3 regions of the Lysinibacillus sp. Y5S-8 genome follow, and region 3 is predicted to be linked to each of the others. Evidence: riboswitches for the same ligand, from Rfam matches in the RefSeq annotation. Region 3 holds a riboswitch; each other region holds the start of a gene.

What was found. A riboswitch is a leader RNA that binds a small molecule or an ion and turns the genes downstream of it on or off. The one in region 3 is predicted to bind cobalamin.
Region 1: linked by a shared signal. The riboswitch ahead of nikA (nickel ABC transporter substrate-binding protein) and the one ahead of V6670_RS13670 ((2Fe-2S) ferredoxin domain-containing protein) in region 3 are both predicted to bind cobalamin.
Region 2: linked by a shared signal. The riboswitch ahead of mmgD (citrate synthase) and the one ahead of V6670_RS13670 ((2Fe-2S) ferredoxin domain-containing protein) in region 3 are both predicted to bind cobalamin.

Annotation. Positions count from the first base shown of each region.
Region 1 covers NZ_CP145889.1:2,364,557-2,369,299, forward strand. Annotated here, with positions in the region: gene metE (5-methyltetrahydropteroyltriglutamate--homocysteine S-methyltransferase) at 1-1,932, shown strand, start outside; cobalamin riboswitch at 2,103-2,296, shown strand; gene nikA (nickel ABC transporter substrate-binding protein) at 2,684-4,297, shown strand; gene nikB (nickel ABC transporter permease) at 4,372-4,743, shown strand, end outside.
Region 2 covers NZ_CP145889.1:2,373,177-2,377,919, forward strand. Annotated here, with positions in the region: gene V6670_RS11535 (hypothetical protein) at 1-160, shown strand, start outside; gene V6670_RS11540 (hypothetical protein) at 170-451, shown strand; gene V6670_RS11545 (NUDIX hydrolase) at 507-992, opposite strand; cobalamin riboswitch at 1,242-1,437, shown strand; gene mmgD (citrate synthase) at 1,630-2,751, shown strand; gene prpD (2-methylcitrate dehydratase) at 2,850-4,283, shown strand; gene prpB (methylisocitrate lyase) at 4,454-4,743, shown strand, end outside.
Region 3 covers NZ_CP145889.1:2,813,612-2,818,354, forward strand. Annotated here, with positions in the region: gene V6670_RS13660 (sirohydrochlorin chelatase) at 1-825, opposite strand, end outside; gene cobJ (precorrin-3B C(17)-methyltransferase) at 840-2,507, opposite strand; gene V6670_RS13670 ((2Fe-2S) ferredoxin domain-containing protein) at 2,512-2,883, opposite strand; cobalamin riboswitch at 3,030-3,212, opposite strand; cobalamin riboswitch at 3,470-3,655, shown strand; gene V6670_RS13675 (energy-coupling factor ABC transporter permease) at 3,798-4,544, shown strand; gene V6670_RS13680 (energy-coupling factor ABC transporter substrate-binding protein) at 4,548-4,743, shown strand, end outside.

The DNA of each region.
Region 1 (4,743 bases), 450 kb from region 3:
GTTCCTGAATACGAGGGACAGGCCTTGAAACTAACAGAAAATAAAGTGTTGGCCGATTTCATAGAGGCGAAAGAAACGTACGGTATTATTGCAAAGCCAACATTGATTGGTCCCTATACATTCTGCAAGTTAACAAAAGGCTATAGCAAATTCACACAGGTTGAATACTTATTAGCTCTAATACCGCTCTATACGCAAGTATTAAAAGAATTAGTGGAGGCAGGTGCAAATTGGATTCAACTAGAAGAGCCATCACTTGTCACAACCCTTGATCCAGCAGACATCAAGCTTGTGCAAGAGATTTACGACCAGTTAGCCGTTGCCGTTCCAGAAGCGAAAATCATGCTGCAAACTTATTTTGAAGCATTATGCGGCTATGAAACATTGATTACATTGCCTGTAGAAGGATTTGGCCTAGACTTTGTTCATGGCTATAAAGGAAATATGGAGTCACTTCGTCAATATGGTTTCCCTCAGGACAAAGTATTGGCAGTCGGGGTTGTTAATGGACGTGATATTTGGCGTTCCAACTTAGCGGAGGTCAATGCTACAATTCAGGCAATTGAGCATTTAAGTAATGCATCAGAGCTATGGATTCAACCATCCAGCAATCTACAACATGTACCGATCACAACTGCTCTTGAAAATGAGATTGACCCTGTTCTGAAGCATGCCTTAGCCTTCGCAGATGAAAAGATTGTAGAAATCACGGAGCTAACTAAATGTAGACGAGATACAGAGGGTATCTTACAGCATAATTTTTCTGAAAGTATGAAGGCAATTGAGGCTCTAAAAAACCATCCAATCCGTCAAAACAAGTTGATCCATCAAGCAGTTCAAACTGTGACAACGCAAGATTTTGAACGACATAGTGAATTTGCTCAGCGTCAAAAGATGCAGCAGCAAGCGTTAGCGTTACCGCTATTTCCAACAACGACAATCGGAAGCTTCCCACAATCTGATGAGGTGAAAAGGAATCGTAATGCTTGGCGTAAAAAACAATTATCGAATGAAGCCTACGAAGCATTTATAGAGCAGGAAACAAAACGCTGGATTACGATACAAGAGGAACTAGATATCGATGTACTCGTTCACGGTGAATTTGAGCGTACAGACATGGTTGAATACTTTGGTGAAAAGCTGACTGGCTTTGCCTTTACAAAAAAAGCTTGGGTCGTTTCCTATGGCTCGCGCTGTGTCAAGCCACCGATCATTTATGGAGATGTTGCGTGGTCGTCAGCAATAACTGTAAAAGAGTCAGCCTATGCTCAAAGCTTAACAAAGCGCTTTGTAAAAGGTATGCTGACAGGACCAGTGACGATATTAAATTGGTCCTTTGTGCGAGACGATCTGTCACGTAAAGATGTCGCTTATCAAATTGCATTAGCACTTCGCAAAGAGGTTGAGGCACTAGAAAACGCAGGTATTTCAATTATTCAAGTGGATGAGCCAGCTCTAAGAGAAGGTTTACCGCTACGAAAAGAAGAATGGGGAGCTTACTTAGAATGGGCTGTTAATTCCTTTAAGCTGGCTACAGCTAGTGTCAAAGATGAAACACAAATCCATACACATATGTGCTACTGCGAATTTAACGATTTCATCGAACCGATTAGTGCACTTGATGCAGACGTGATTTCCATTGAAACATCAAGAAGTCACGGGGAGCTCATTACATCACTGCAAGGGCAACCTTATCAAAAGGGCATTGGCTTAGGCGTTTATGATATTCATAGTCCTCGTGTGCCAAGCAAGGAAGAAATGCTAACTATTATGAGAGATAGTTTACAGGTGTTAGATCGCCATCAATTTTGGGTGAACCCAGATTGTGGTTTAAAAACAAGAAAAGAAACTGAAACTGTTGCGGCTTTGGCTAATATGGTTGCTGCAACGAAAACATTACGCCAGGAAGTACAACAATCTATCTCGAGATAACGACATCATTTTATAAATCTACTACAACTACTACATCTTCTCTCCGAAATACAACAAAGACCAGGAAAAAAGGGACCTGGTCTTTTGTTGTTTCATTCTTTTAAGATTTTTATTATATTCAGAAAATAAAATTGACGTGAACAATCGAGCATGTTATGTTTATAACGAATTTCATAGCGATCATTACAAGTTTGAGTGAAAAAGACTTTCATTCAATTAAAAGGAAAATGGGTGTAAATCCCATGCTGTCCCGCAGCTGTAAATGAGGAGTTTTGTTTCAAATACCACTGAGTGATTACTTGGGAAGGTGAAGCAAAATCATGATTCATGAGCCAGAATGCCTGCTTGTAAGGAGATTCATTGATGATCTACGAAAGATAGGGAGATGGATGGAGGCTTACTCATTGTAAGTTTTTCTGTCCTTATTCTTTTTTAGAATAAGGTTTTTTTAGTTTGATTCAGCAAATGTTTTGGTAGTGGCACATACAGAAGACTTCTTTTTCTATAGAAGAAGATAAATAGTCAATGGCTGTTTAAATGCCCTCTGAACGTCAAAAAGCACCACGTCCTATGGCAATGTCGGTGTGTCTAAAGCCTCTAGCGGATATCACAAACTTTGAAAAGGTGTTAGCACAATGCAGATCAACTTCTACTCGTTAGCTCGAAAAATTTGAACGCATTGTTGATACCTTCTTTCCATCTATCTATAAGTAGATTCATTTGTACCACGAATAGAGATAGGAGACAGAAAATGAGATTGACTAAGTATGTACTTCCCTTCATCCTTGTGTTAACTTTCAGCGTACTTGCTGGTTGTACAAGCACAGATCAAGAAAAGGGAGAGACAGGAACACAGCAAACAAATGAAAAAATGATAACAATTGGGTGGCCATTAGATGTCGGCCCTTTGAACCCCCATACATATTTACCCAATCAAATGACCGCACAAGCGATGGTCTATGAATCCTTGGTGGAATACAACGACGATGGAACTGTTAGCCCAAAGCTAGCTGAAAGCTGGGACATATCAGAAGATAAAACTACTTATACTTTTCATTTAAGAAAAGATGTTAAGTATTCAGACGGAACTGCGTTTAATGCAGATAATGTGATTCGTAATTTCAATGCAGTATTAGCGGATCGGGACATGCATTCTTGGATGGGTATGGTCAACCATATGAAAGAGGTTGTGAAAGTGGATGATTTTACAATTCGCTTGCAATTAGATGAACCTTATTATCCTGTCTTAAACGAGCTTGCCTTTGTAAGACCATTCCGTTTTTTAGGGGATAATGGATTCCCAGCCGGAGATGCGACACAAGATTCGATCAAGGCACCTATTGGAACAGGTCCATGGGTATTAACCGAGTACAAAAAAGATGAATATGCTTTATTTAGTCGCAACGAAAACTATTGGGGAGAAAAGCCTCTCGTAGAACAAATTAAAGTTAAAATTATCCCAGATTCAGAATCGATTTCATTAGCATTTGAAAACGAGGAATTAGATTTAATTTATGGTCGTGGCATCATTAGTTTAGATAACTATACGTATTTAAAAGATAGCAGTAAATACAAAACCGCTACCTCTGAGCCTTTGTCTACGAAAGCGTTACTCTTCAATACTCAGTCGGGTCCGTTAGCCGAATTAAAGGTTCGTCAGGCCATTCAATATGCTATCAATAAGGAACAAATGGTTGACAGTATTACACATGGTACAGAAAAAGTGGCTAACACATTATTTTGGGATGCCATTCCTTATGCCAATATAGAGTTAGCACCAATCTTATATAATCCTGAAAAAGCGCAGCAACTACTAGATGAGGCAGGGTGGACGTTACAGAAGGGCGAAAAAATTCGTTCGAAAAACGGGCAACCATTATCATTAGATTTAATCTACATCGCAACAGATGCAATCCAAAAGCCAATGGCGGAATTAATGCAAGGTGAACTAGCAAAAATAGGGGTACAGTTGAACTTAGAAGGTGCAGATGTGATGGTCGGTCTTCAAAAATTAATGGATGATCAGGTGGATATTAATTTCTGGCGTACAAACGGACCACCAACCGATCCACATAGCTTTGCAAATGAGTCAGCTACGCCAAATGCTAGTGGTGTTTATGAGGCAAAATTAGGCTTACCTAACGCCACAGACATCGATACGAAAATCCATCAATTATTAGTGGGAACAGATGAAGAGGAACGAGTGCAGCTTTACACGGATATTTTATCCATATTCCATGATCAAGCACTTTTCTATCCTATCTCTTACGAAACAAATAATGTAATTTATCAACCGTATATGAAGGATTTTGCTCCACGTGCATCTGAATATGATATTCCCTATGCACAAATGGATAAAGAGTAATAAAAATAAAAGAGAGAGTATGTCTTGCAAAGACAGCTCTCTCTTTATCATAGGAGTGAGTAGGAAGTGACAGCATGTATGAATCGACATGGATGTTTTGTTTAAAAAGAATTTTGACTTTGCCGTTTGTCTTACTAGGAGTTTCCATCCTAACCTTTGTATTTATTCGTTTTGTACCGATAGAGCCTGCTGAGGTCATCCTACGATTGGCAAGAGTTGCTCCAACCGAGGAAGCTGTTCAGGCATTACGTGAAGAACTAGGGACGGACAAACCTTTCGTTCTTCAATATTTACTATGGGGAAAAGGCGTTTTACAGCTAGATTTTGGTACATCCTTTGTGAGTAAACTACCAGTAGCACATGAGCTATTCGCGAAATTACCTGCAACCATTGAATTAGCTCTTGCCGCATTTGTCCTCATTTTAGTATTCAGTATACCATTAGGG
Region 2 (4,743 bases), 440 kb from region 3:
GGCTGGACACAGTATCGCTGCGAGTATTCCGCAATCGGAAAAATACGTGAAAGATATCGACATCAATCTTCTTCTTGAAGCCATCGAAAATGAATTAGATGGACAAATTGTGGACATAAAATCGGCAAACGGAGATACCGTTTCAGTTTTCATTGAGTAGAGGCGGCTTATGATGCATGTAAAAGTGAAAGCAAAAGACGTTCGCTTTACCGTTCCTGTTCCATATGCTGTGCTAACCATTGTTCTTTCCATTTTGACTTCAAAATGGATTCAGCAAAGTGTCAACAAATGGACAAAGGCATACTTCGACAGAAAAAAAATCGACTTTTCCTTTCCATTCATTGACAAAGAAATGCTCAAGCCTATTATCAAGGAACTACAAAATTATAAAGGGCTCGTGCTAGTAGATGTCAAGGCACAAGACGGTACAGAGGTTAAGATTAGACTGTAATAACCTAATAGTTAAGATGAGAGCATGTTTTCATAAAAAGCATGCTCTTTGTTATTTAAAGAGAATCCTTTGCAAAAGAACTATCTAAATTCCACAATTTGTCCTCTAGATTGTCTAAGAGTGTTTTTGTTCTTTTCTCAAGATGATCTGGTAGCTCATTTTTACTGAAATAGGTAAGATTCAAACTCTCACCATCCCTCACCTCTAATACACCACTGACATTTTTCGCACTATAAAGATGAATAACTGTATAGATTTCATCCCCATTTGGATATTGAAAATAATAATCAGGCCCAGAAAAAACACCAATCAGGTCCAATTCATTCGCTACCAGTCCTGTTTCTTCATGAAGTTCACGAGTAGCAGCTTCTTCTAGCGTTTCATTCAGTTCCATTGAGCCACCAGGTAATCCCCAATCGAACGTATCTGAACGATGTTGAAAGAGAATTTTCTTATCATCGTTGACTACAAGAATTGTCGCCCCGATACTGATAATCGGTCTACTGCCGATGTATTTCCTTAATTCTGAAATATAGCCCATATGTGCTCCTCCTCTATTATTATAAAAAAACTATTCGCCTTTCTTATTATAAAGACCTCTATTTTACTTGTAATCCTTGAAAATGGATTTATTGGTATAGATGAACAATCTTTTTTTGTACAAAATAATGCTCAAAAATGCAGAATAGTCAATCAAAAATGAAAAATAGCTTTTTATAATCAGTCTTTTCTGAATTTTACCTATATTGATTGTTTTGAAAACTCTATGTTAAGGTAAATAGACAAATTGAATATGCTAAATTTTGGTGGTTCAAATGGAGTTCATTCCATTTGATTAAAAGGGAAGTTGGTGAGAGTCCAACACTGTCCCGCAACTGTATTTAGGAGCTCGATAACAAGGCCACTGTTTTGTTTGTCAAAATGGGAAGGTGTTATTGAAGTGTTGATTATAAGTCAGGAGACCTGCCACAAAATAAGCATCAATTGACCTACGAGGATAGGGAGGTGTTAGCTACTGCATGATTTTTGTGAATTCCTGTAAATTCACTGTTATTTGGTCTGTCATGCTTTTGTAGATTAACAACTTCTAAAAAGGGGTAGAAGTTGTTTTTTTGTTGTTCTTTCGTGTTTGAATGGTAACGCTTACAAGAATAATTAAACAAAGGGGCTGTCATTGAATGGAGTTAACTTATTCACCAGGTCTTGATGGGGTCATTGCTGCTGAAACAAAATTATCTTTTTTAGACACTGTAGGAAGTCAAATTGTTATTCGAGGCTATGACTTGATTGAATTATCACAAAGATATTCGTATTTAGACATTGTCTACCTACTACTGCATGGCGAAATTCCTACTGCCGAGCAACAGGCTGACTTACAGGACAAATTAAAAGCACATTATCAGGTTCCACAAGAGATCTTCCAAATTTTCAAGCTCTTGCCTAATGAAACACATGCCATGGATGGACTGAGAACTGGAATTTCTGTTTTAGCAGGCTTTGATCAGCACATCAATGATCGTTCTACTGAAATGAACTTGACGCGAGCTTATAGACTTTTAGGCGGTATGCCTAACATCGTAGCCAATAGCTATCGTGTCTTAAACGGACAAGATGTTGTGGAGCCAGATAGTCAGCTTTCCTATAGCGCCAATTTTTATTACATGATTACTGGCAGAAAACCAACGGCGTTAGAAGAAGAAATTTTTGATCAGTCTCTCGTTTTATATAGTGAGCATGAGATGCCAAATTCGACGTTTACAGCTCGTGTTATTGCCTCTACACAATCTGATTTGTACGGTGCTTTAACTGGAGCTGTCGCATCATTGAAAGGAAATTTACATGGAGGGGCCAACGAGGCAGTCATGTACATGCTTCTAGAAGCCAAAACAGTAGCAGGCTTTGAAGCCTTGCTGAAAAATAAACTGCAAAATAAAGAAAAGATTATGGGCTTTGGTCACCGTGTTTATATGAAAAAGATGGACCCAAGAGCACAAATTATGAAAGAGGCTTTGCATAAATTATGTTTGGCACAAGGGGATGATCGCTTATATCACATGTGTGAAGCTGGTGAGAAGGTGATGGCACAAGAAAAGAGCTTGTACCCAAATTTAGATTATTATGCAGCACCAGTATACTACATGCTTGGCTTGCCAATTGAAATCTATACACCTATCTTTTTTGGCTCACGAACGATTGGCTTATGTGCTCATGTCATTGAGCAGCATGACAATAACCGATTATTTAGACCTCGTGTCCATTATATTGGCGAGCGTCATAACCTTGAAGAATTGTCGGTATAATCAAGTTTTAACAACTCGCCATAGAGCTGATGGGCATTCTGACCAATGCCTATCAGCATACTAGTATATCAAATTCATGCCTTGAAAGGAAGATATAGATGATTAAAACAAATGACATATCTAAGACAGATCAATTACTTACAGATATTGCGGATTACGTAGTAAATACAACTATTACAAGTGAAGAAGCATACGAAACAGCACGCTATGTATTATTAGATACATTAGGGTGTGGCATTTTGGCCTTACAATATCCTGAATGCACGAAACTTCTTGGCCCAGTAGTACCAGGCACAGTCGTTCCCAATGGTACACGAGTTCCAGGCACTTCCTATGTTCTTGATCCTGTAAAAGGTGCCTTTAATATCGGTTGTATGATTCGTTGGCTGGATTACAACGACACTTGGCTTGCGGCTGAATGGGGACACCCTTCTGATAATTTAGGGGGCATATTAGCTGTGGCTGATTATTTGAGTCGCGTGCGTGTTGCTGAAGGGAAAGAGCCACTTAAAATGAAAGACGTATTAGAAATGATGATACAGGCCCATGAAATACAAGGTATTCTCGCATTAGAAAATAGCTTAAATCGTGTTGGGTTAGACCATGTACTGTTTGTCAAAATTGCGACAACAGCTGTTGTGACAAAGGCATTAGGTGGCACTCATCAGGAAATTGTCAACGCCTTATCAAATGCTTGGATTGATAATTCGAGCCTACGAACATATCGCCATGCACCGAATACGGGTTCTAGAAAATCATGGGCTGCTGGTGATGCAACAAGCAGGGCAGTACACTTAGCCATGATGGCTGTGAAAGGCGAAATGGGCTATGCAACGGCCTTATCTGCACCTGGCTGGGGCTTCCAAGATGTTCTCTTTAATAAGCAAGAATTAAAGCTTGCTAGACCACTAGCATCTTATGTGATGGAAAATGTTCTATTTAAAGTTTCTTATCCAGCTGAATTCCATGCACAAACAGCTGCCGAATGTGCCGTTCATTTACACAATGAAGTGAAAAATCGTTTACAGGACATTGAACGCATTCAAATTACGACCCATGAATCCGCTATACGAATTATCGATAAGGAAGGACCTCTTAATAACCCAGCTGATCGTGATCACTGTCTTCAATACATTACAGCAATAGGGCTTATCTATGGCGATATTACAGCAGACCACTATGAAGATGAAGTGGCTGCAGATCCACGTATCGATAATTTAAGAAATAAAATGGTGGTTGTGGAAAAACCCCAATATACAATTGATTACCTAGATCCTGAGAAACGTTCGATTGCCAATGCTGTTCAAGTTTATTACAAAGATGGCACATCATCTGAGCTTATTGAATGTGAATATCCTTTAGGACACCGTTTCCGTCGTGAGGAAGCATTCCCTCAAATCATCGATAAGTTCCAGCAAAACATTAGCACCCATTATTCTCAAAAACAACACAGCAAGATTAATGAAGTTTGTGCTGATCAAGCACTTCTTGAAAATAGTGCTGTTCATGAATTTGTTAATTTATTTGTTTAACTTCTTTCAGGAAGTTAAAGCCTCGAATGTCACGAATCGGGAAGGAGTTAATAAAGGATGTTAGCCTAAAATCCTCCCAACCTTGCGATAACGGCTAACTGACCTGCATCACAGCCGCTTCCGGACGTAAATATGCCGAGGCATCATTGATTATTAGGAGGTTTTTATAGATGGCGTGGATTGTAAGTGAAGCAATAACACAAAAACAATTGGCTGAACAATTTCGAACACTCATTACTCGTCCAACGATTTTACAAATCCCAGGAGCTCATGATGCAATGGCTGGCTTAATGGCTAAAAAAGTTGGCTTTGAGGCATTATATCTTTCTGGCGCTGCCTACACTGCCAGTAGAGGCTTACCTGATTTAGGCATGATTTATTCAAATGAAGTTGCCCAGCGTGCGAACGAAATTATTCGTGCGACTAATTTACCGCTGCTAGTGGATATCGATACTGGCTT
Region 3 (4,743 bases):
ATGGTGGTGATGGGCATGTCCATGAACTGCCGCATAGGCACGATAATTTTCTAAATCTTGCATGCCTGTAGATGTACCATTTATCGCTTGTTCAATACGCTCTAATAAAACATTTTGTAAACGTTCATGGTAGCCAAAATAATTGGCAATTTGAACAGTACAATCTGGATATTGTTCATTAAACTTCACACACATATCATTCATACGTTCCATTAAAATACCTGTGAATAAAAAGTATGGGAGCATGATGATTTTTTTCGCACCTAATTTAACACAGCGTTCAATACCTTCTTCAACACGTGGATCTGTTACGCCCATAAATGCACTTTCCACATATTTAACAGGTAATTTTTCCCATAAAAGTCGTGTAATTTTATAAAAATCACCATTTGCAGATGGATCACTGCCACCTCGTGCAATCAATAAAATGGCTGTATCTTGTTGCTCTTGTTCTGAATGAAAACCAATTTCCGCTAGACGATCTTGTAAAATCGCAAATATTTCATCATGAATGCCAATGGTTTGACCATAGGTAAATGTAATGTTCGGATAATGCTCACGCGCATGCTCGATCTCTGCTGGAATATGCAGCTTTGAATGGCCTGCATGAAGTAAAATAATCGGAATTACATGAACCTCTGTAGCCCCTTTCTTCACACAATTCGTAATGCCTTCTTCGATGTTCGGTGAAGCAAATTCTAGGAAACATGTTTCCACTAAAAATTGTGCATCAATACGCGGTGTCATTTGTTCAATAAATGTACGTACCTCATCATTTCCTGCTGCTAAACGGCTCCCATGGCCGACAAATAAAATAGCTTTCATCTCTTTTCTCCTTACTAGTCGCCGCACGGAGCTGGCTCTACTTTTATTTTGGAAGACATATCTTGATACGTAAAATGCAATATCTTTTTCACACGTTTAAAATATTTAAATAAACGTTCATTTGGGTGGGCATTTGCTTTATATTCTTCAATAATATCTGTAATTAGTGGAATCAGTTGTTCAGGCTCCAACCCTTCTACAACAGGCTGTGCTGCATGGGCCGTACGACCAACTGGCTTCGCCCCAATAAAGACATCAAATTTACTTTTGCGATAGACAATACCAATATCATCAAATACAGCCCTGTAACAGGCCATACCACAGCCGTTAAAGCCGATATTTAATGTTTTCGGCAAAGACATACCACCTAATTTTTGTTGTATCTCTTCTGCATAAGGAATCGAATCGGCCTTTTCACCATAGCAAAAATCACAAGCCTTCAAGGATAGCACATCACCAATCGGCGCTAATAAAAAGCCTACTTCCTGTAGTTTCTCCGTAATACGTTCAGGGGCAGTCGTTGGGATTTTCAAATGGATTTGATGGTCTGGTGTATATTCCATCGTTCCCTCTTCCCCAACGACCTCTGCTAACGTCATCATTTGCTGAGGTGTGAAAAACTTATTCACCACTCCTGGGCTTACAGCTAATTCAAAAATTGATTCTATTTTTTGCTGTACAAGCTTCGGCGTTACTTTGACTGCACTTGTTCCTTTCACCATTGCGAGTGCCGCTGTAGCCATTTCAAGTGCTGTTTTTTTCGGCTTTGGCGTAGCGGCTACACTGGGTTTATTAAAACGCCCTGCATTAGGATCTGCTGTAAAGTCTTGTCGTGCAGTCCCTGTCTCTTGGTTCATTGCCCAAGGTTCATTTTCTTCACGTAAACGTTGATGTGGACGTAATGGTTGTTTTTCTTCACCCAATGTATATTTACGTTGATAGCCACGTGGTGTAATCATTTTATTGTCATAGAAAAATGTCGACGAATTACCAATAATGACTGTCGTCAGCATTCCAATATCATGCTCCAGCATTTCGGCTAATGTTGTCATCGTCACTTCTTGACGATCGCGGTAAGCACTTTTCACAAGTCCTACTGGTGTGTCAGGCGAACGATACTCTAAGAGAATGCGCTGTGCTTCGACAATTTGTCTTGTTCGGCGACCGCTTTTTGGGTTGTATAAAGCGATTACAAAATCCGCCATAGCGGCTGCCTCGACGCGCTTGGCAATTAAATTCCATGGTGTTAGATGGTCACTTAAACTAATCGTACAGGCATCATGCATAATCGGGGCACCAAGTAAGCTAGCACATGAATTGATAGCAGAAATACCAGGGACAATTTCTACCTCAATCCCCGTTGCTTCTGTCCAGCCTAGCTCAATCAATACCTCATACACTAATCCCGCCATACCATAGACACCCGCATCACCACTTGAAATGACTGAGACAATGCTTCCAGCCTCTGCTTGGCGAACCGCTTCCTGCGCACGGGACACCTCTTCGGTCATTCCAGTACTGACAATCGACTTCGCACTGACTAAATCTTGAATCAACTCCACGTAGGTTTTGTAGCCTATGATCATATCACTTTGTTGTAATGCCTCTACCGCCCGTGTCGTAATATGCTTAAAGTCTCCAGGTCCAAAGCCCACTACGAAAATTTTTCCTTTTTGCGCCATGTTGTTACCCCTCTTTCACCTTTTCGATCCCTTTAATGGCTGTCGTTTGTGCTGTACGCTGTAATGTACCTTCACGAAGTGTAAAGACATGTTCGTTGTATAAGGATTCATGATGTAAATCTTGTACGAGTGTTCTAGCATGCTCTGTTGATGGTACACGATACCAATTCCCTTGCGGATAGGCGATGACCACACAAGCATCCTTGCATCGTCCATTACAGCGCGTTCTTGTTGTATGTATCTCTTGATCAAGTGCTTGCTGTTGTATTTCTTCTCGAATAGCTAGGGTAATTTCCTCCCCACCTTTGTTCATGCAGCTACTACCATTACAAATAAAGAGATGTGTTTTCATCCCCTCTAAATTCCATGTTGTCATCTTCTGTCTCCCCTCATTTGCTTTCTGGAAAAAGAAAAACCTTTACTCTAATTACGGAGAGTAAAGGTTTTGTAGAAGCCAAATAAAAACGAATAAAATAAAATACAGGTACTCGCTCTCGCTTCAACTTCTCCCTCCGAAAAGTTTGCATGCACAATCAAATAAGCAGGTTTCCTGACTTAAGCTTCATTTTACTATCGCGCCTTCCCAAGTTTGCACCAGTGGCTTTGCGATTTCATCAGCTATTACAGTAGCGGGGGCTGTATTGGATTTTCACCAATTTCCCTATTATCTCGAGTTATTCGAGCACTTATCGACGTTTTATATGAAATTTATTATCTTCTTTATAGAATAGAAAACTGTCTCTATCATATCTCATTATTTTAAAATTTCAATATTTCTATAAAAATTTATGACAATTTTATCAATTTTGTGTGTAGACCGGGTATAAAAATTATAATATCTCCTTATTTATGACAATTCAGTAGTTATCAGAATTTTCTCCATTGACCTTCAATTGAAAATATTTTTAAAAAAAGTATAGCATATTTATGGAAAATCATGTTACACTTTGTCGTGAAATCTCACAACTTAATGTTTTTTCGGTGTAAAATACTTATCATTTTGCTTAAAAGGGAAGCCGGTTTGAGTCCGGCGCGGTCCCGCCACTGTATTAGGGAGCTTTATAGAACATGTCACTGTCCAACGGATGGGAAGACCTATAAAGTGTTGAACTAGAGCCAGGAGACCTGCCGAAAAATATGTGATCGTTTCAGCCTACGAGGATAGGTGTGCGGCTTAGCAGATGAGAATGTTATTTGCTTTTTTAGCTATGCACTTTTCCAACAACGGAGAAGTGCTTTTTTATTTACGCACGCTACATTCTAAAAATCTATTAGTAAGGAGGAAAGCTGTTGAAATTTTCATGGTGGAAACTTAGTTATTTTTTATTGGCCTTTTTACTCGTGCCAAAACGTGCCTTTGCTATGCATATCATGGAAGGTTTTTTACCAATCGAATGGGCTATTTTTTGGTGGGTCATCTCTATCCCATTTATTATTCTAGGATTGCGCTCCATTCGCAAAACGATTGAAGAAAACCCTGAAACCAAAATGCTTTTAGGTCTTTCAGGAGCCTTTGCTTTTGTGCTGTCGGCGTTAAAAATCCCTTCGGTTACAGGTAGTTGCTCCCACCCAACTGGTGTTGGACTTGGAACGGTTTTATTCGGACCTCTAGCTATGAGTGTCATCGGAACGATTGTTTTATTATTCCAATCTTTATTATTAGCACATGGTGGGATTACCACTTTAGGAGCGAACGCCTTCTCTATGGCGATTGTAGGCCCATTTATTGCTTACTTTGTCTTTAAAGGGGCTCAAAAAATAGGGTTGTCATTTTCACTAGCTGTTTTTTTTGCTGCGATGCTTGGTGACTTAGGTACATATGTTGTGACTTCTGTACAGTTAGCATTAGCCTTCCCTTCAGAGGTTGGCGGCTTTATGGCATCGTTTACAAAGTTCGCAGGTATTTTTGCCTTAACTCAAATTCCGTTAGCGGTGAGTGAAGGAATTTTAACGGTCATTGTGATGAATTTCTTGAAAAAGTACAATGTCAGCGAATTAAAAATGTTGCGTGTTTTCTCAACAAAGGAGGCACATTAGTAGATGAAACGAAATTTATTACTATTAGCGATTGTTGTGCTGTTAGCTATCATTCCATTGTTTATACAAAAAGGTGCAGAATTTGGTGGTGCTGATGGAGAGGCAGAAGCAGCCATTGGCGAAATCAATGCAGAATATGAACCGTGGTTTGAAAGCTTATGGGAGCCACCAAGTGGTGAAATTGAAAGCTTATTATTCG